DNA from 2 places in the Oceanobacillus sp. FSL W7-1309 genome. Region 1 is predicted to be linked to the other one. Evidence: predicted binding sites of a transcription regulator. Region 1 holds the regulator's gene; the other holds the start of a gene.
The links. Region 1 encodes CtsR, which represses protease genes until heat stress. Its sites were predicted from a motif close to ATGGTCAATAAAGGTCAAACA; they were not measured.

Region 1 (2,471 bases):
GGATCATTCGATTAATTTGCTTTGTCATCGATAAGGCGGGAAGATGCATCATAACAGACGCTCGCATTCCTGTTCCTACATTTGTTGGACAGCTAGTTAAATAACCTTTTGTTTCATCGTATGCATAATTTACCTTCTCTTCAATCCAATCATCGAAATCAAAAGCTTCTTCCAATGCCTTTTTTAACTGTAAACCAGGAAAATAAAGCTGAATACGAATATGATCCTCTTCATTTATCATGACTGAAACTTGCTCATTTTGTGAAATCATAACAGCAGCATGCTCATCGTGCTTTACTAAATGAGGACTAATTAAATGCTTTTCAACAAGCACGCTTTTTTCTACAGGTGTCAAATCTTTAATTGAGACAAATTCTAAATTCTTATAGTTTTGGAAGGTTTGATGTTCATATTCCTTCTTAAAAAAACTACGAATATCATCCAATTTCTCCTGTTCAGCAAGGATTGGATACGTAACATTTGCAAAGTTCCGTGCTAAGCGAATTCTACTACTCATCACAATATCATTATCAGGCCCTTGTTCGTGCATCCAGGGGCTAAGTGCTTCTTTGATAAAATGCTCTAAGCTCAAGATTCATCACCTGCTTCCGGCTCTTTATCCCCTTTTTCCAATGCTTTTATTTTATCCCGAACTTTTGCAGCTTCTTCAAAAGCTTCTGCTTCAATTAATTGTTGCAACTCTTCTCGATAGCTTTTCAGTTGTTTTTTTAATTGTAAGCCACTTCCAGCACGTTTTGGTATTTTGCCAAAATGCTTCGTATTGCCGGAATGTACTCTACGAAAAATTGGCTCTAGCTTGGAAGCAAAAGACTCATAGCAATGGGCACAGCCAAACTTACCAACTTGCTTAAACTTTGAAAATGTCATTCCACATTTCGAGCATTGCAATTCTTTTACCTGGTTTAATTGATTATCACTCATGCTCGTCATCTTTATCGTGTCAAAATTAAATAAACCAGTTAGTAAATCATGAAGGGAATAGCCTTCCTCTGGATAAGTGATATACCCCTTTTTCTTAGCACATGTCTCACACATACTTACTTTAGTTTCTTGTCCATTAATTACCTGTTTTACATGAAGTGTAGCTGGCCGTTCATGACATTCCTGACATTCCAATATCTATTCCCCCTTTACATACAACCTCTTTACAAAATCATCTGTAAAATACTGCTTTACTCACCTGCATACTTTAAGGTTAAAAGCATTTTTGATAGTATACGAGCACGTAATTCATCTCGTAATGGAAGTTTAAAAGCTAATGTCGTACGATCCATTGCACTAAGCATAATCTTTGCCTCGCGCTTTGTAATGATGGCTTCTTCTAATAAACGTTCTAAAACATCAATAGACGATCGCTGGGAAATAGAGCCATCAATCATCTGGATAATTTCATCAATAAGTTCCGACTTATCCTGATGCTTAATTCGCATGATACGAATATAACCTCCACCACCCCGCTTACTTTCTACTATATACCCTTTTTCTACAGTAAAACGCGTATTAATTACATAATTTATTTGCGAGGGAACACACTGAAATTGATCTGCAATTTCACTTCGCTTAATTTCAATTGCATTCTGCCCCTTCGCCTGTAGAACCTTTTTCAGATACTGTTCAATTACATCCGAAATATTGCTCATCTGCCCTACACCTTTCTGTATGAATTATCCAGCACGTTGTCTTTTGACTTTGACTATCTTTGACTATAGTTTCATTATACGCCAAAATGAAGGAGATGCAAACAACTTATGTATATATCTTAGACAAAATTAACAAAAACGAAACCAAAAACCTTCCACAAATTATCTGTGGAAGGTTTTTGAAATGGCATTATTTCGTTAATTCGGAGATGTTTTTTACTCCCTGAAATCGGGAGATCTCTTCAAAAATGGTAATCAGACTCTGTTTATCTTTCCGACCCATTTTTATATAGAATTTCCTTAAGCTGCTTTCTTGCCTTATAATCTCGATATTTGTTATAGAAAATTGCTGTTTTTCGATTACCTCTACTACTTGATTGATTTGAATCGTTTCATCAACAACCAATTCAATAAACGTGGTAGTCCTTGACCTAGGAAATATTCTTTCAATATGATTGAGGAAAATCAGACTGATTAATATAATAAGCGTTGTGAAAATAGCAACACTATACATACCTGATCCTACAACAAGGCCAATTCCAGCTACAGCCCAGATAGAAGCTGCTGTTGTCAGCCCACGGACTGTTCCACCATAAACAATAATCGTTCCTGCTCCAAGGAATCCAATTCCACTAATAACATAAGAGGGGATACGCGCAGGATCAAATCGAATATTATCATTTACTTCATTAAATGTACTAAACCCAAATAGGGACAAAATCATCATTAAACAAGCACCTACACCAACAAGAATATGCGTGCGGAACCCAGCAGAGTGATTATTAATCTCCCGTTCAAAACCAATTAAAC
Region 2 (2,471 bases), on a different contig from region 1:
TGAATTTCTAAAACATTATTTGTAATTCAAAAGAAAAATTTCTCAAAAAAGCAAAGCCACTTATACCCGAACAGCAATTAGTCACTTTACAACTATAAACCTTTCCGATTTTAACTACAAACTTTAAATTCGGTTGTTTTTGTATGTTTTATACGTACAGTTTAAATTGCACGAACTTCACCTCTGTTATTCGCTTATTTCCGTTTATTTGCTCCAAAATACTGCTTAACAACATATTTTTAATACCTACCATTTTGATGTATGCTTTTATTGGGACAGTATAGGAGGATGCTATGGGCAAGCTTCAAACGAACGATATAATAGTGAATATCATGATTGAATTCTCAAAGACAATTGAATTGTTTGGACTAACAACTGTAGAAGCACGATTGTTTGCATATCTTTATTTATCAGAAGAGGATCTAACATTAGATGAGATGGCAGACGCATTAGGAAAAAGCAAAACATCTATTAGCACGAACATTCGAAGTCTGGCTGAATTAAACCTTGTTACACGCGTGTGGAAAAAAGGGGTAAGAAAAGATTTATATCAAGCAAATTCCCAACTTTTTAAAACATTTATGACTTCCTTTCAGAGGAAATGGATTGACATAGCACGTCGTCAAAAAATCTCCTTAGAGGAAATAAACAACCACTATAAAGATAAAAGCAGCAACGAGTTAACTTTAGAAGAGCAAACAATCCTAACAGCGCGATTGAATGAAATCATCATCTTTCATGCGCAGATCGAAACACTTTTTAAGAACATGAAACCAAATTAAGCAGCTGCAATTCCATTAGTTAGCTAGTTGTTATCCGTGATATAATAAGAGCCAAGTAAGAAATGAAGGTATAATTACTTACTTGGCTCTTATTCATATAGTCTTCCGCACATTGATGCTTAACTCAAGAAAAAGGTTTATAATGCAAAAATAAGGGAATCATGGAGTATAGATTTTTTAACAAATATATTTCTTTTTGTTTGACCTTTATTGACCATTAAGCTATTATGAAATTATATCCATAAAATGTACAATCAAATGGGTGTACGAAGTTACAGACTAAAGGAGGATTTACAATGAATTTAGTACCTACAGTTATTGAACAAACCAACCGTGGAGAGCGCGCATATGATATTTACTCACGTTTACTTAAAGACCGCATTATTTTACTAGGCAGTGGAATCGATGACAATGTGGCCAACTCAATCGTAGCCCAATTGCTTTTCCTAGAAGCTGAAGATCCAGACAAAGATATTTCATTATACATCAACTCACCGGGTGGATCCATTACAGCTGGAATGGCTATTTACGATACAATGAATTTCATCAAGCCAGATGTATCTACAATTTGTATCGGTATGGCGGCATCAATGGGTGCATTCTTACTTACCGCCGGTGAAAAAGGAAAACGCTATGCATTACCAAATAGTGAAATTATGATTCACCAACCTTTAGGTGGAACTCAAGGGCAAGCAACAGATATTGAAATTCATGCGAAGCGTATTATTGAAATTAAGCGCAGAATGAACGAAATTATGGCTGAAAAAACTGGTCAACCACTAGAAGTTATCGAACGTGATACAGAACGTGATAACTTTATGACTGCACAGGCATCCGTAGAATATGGTTTGATTGATAAAATTTTAGAGCGTAAAGAAGAAAAATAAACCCATCAATAACTCGAGCCTGCAGGAACATTATAATGTTCCTGCAGGCTCTTTACATAGCTTTTATAAAAACGTTATATCAAAAAACGTAATTTTAGACAGAGATGCATCACCTAATGAGTCAAATTTCCTCTTAAGGCTTTGCAACAAACGAAACAAGGTGATCAACGGCCATCTCTTCATCAGCCCCATCACCAATTAATACAATATCTTCACCCTTTGTAATCGCGAGACTCATCAACCCCATAATACTTTTGGCATTTACTTTCTTACCATCTTTCTCCAGAAATATATTTGCAGAATAGCGATTCGCTTCCTGTACAAATTGCGCTGCAGGTCTAGCCTGTAACCCTGTCTCTAATTCAACCTTAACCGACCTTTCAATCAAATCATCCATCCTCCTCATTTTTAGAAAACGCTATCATCTACATACACTACTGAAATTCTCTTTGATTTAGAAGCAGATAGGAAGGCTTTTATCTTTTCTATCTGCCTCTAAAGATTTTACTTTAATTAAACGGTAATCCTTTGAATTATCAGTATTATAACATGAATAGCAAAACGAATGTAGTAATTTACTTACTAATTCTTTAACATCGTTTCCCCACGCCGTATTTTGTCTGCGAAATCATCAATTTTTTTCAACCGGTGATTCACTCCAGATTTGGAGATTTTACCACTTGTTACCAATTCCCCTAACTCCTTTAAGGAAACATCCTCATGCTGTACACGAAGCTTTGCAATTTCCTGCAATTTTTCAGGCAGTTGATCTAAACCAACTGTTTTCTCAATTAGTTTTATA

Region 2: the regulator CtsR is predicted to act here: its motif matches at 980-1,000, upstream of clpP (ATP-dependent Clp endopeptidase proteolytic subunit ClpP).

The regions. Positions count from the first base shown of each region.
Region 1 is NZ_JBBOBX010000001.1:1,577,658-1,580,128, reverse strand. It holds gene NST46_RS07295 (protein arginine kinase) at 1-592, opposite strand, end outside; gene NST46_RS07290 (UvrB/UvrC motif-containing protein) at 589-1,137, opposite strand; gene NST46_RS07285 (CtsR family transcriptional regulator) at 1,194-1,661, opposite strand; gene NST46_RS07280 (MgtC/SapB family protein) at 1,852-2,471, opposite strand, start outside.
Region 2 is NZ_JBBOBX010000002.1:46,830-49,300, reverse strand. It holds gene NST46_RS12940 (GbsR/MarR family transcriptional regulator) at 294-782, shown strand; gene clpP (ATP-dependent Clp endopeptidase proteolytic subunit ClpP) at 1,079-1,669, shown strand; gene NST46_RS12930 (HPr family phosphocarrier protein) at 1,803-2,057, opposite strand; gene whiA (DNA-binding protein WhiA) at 2,252-2,471, opposite strand, start outside.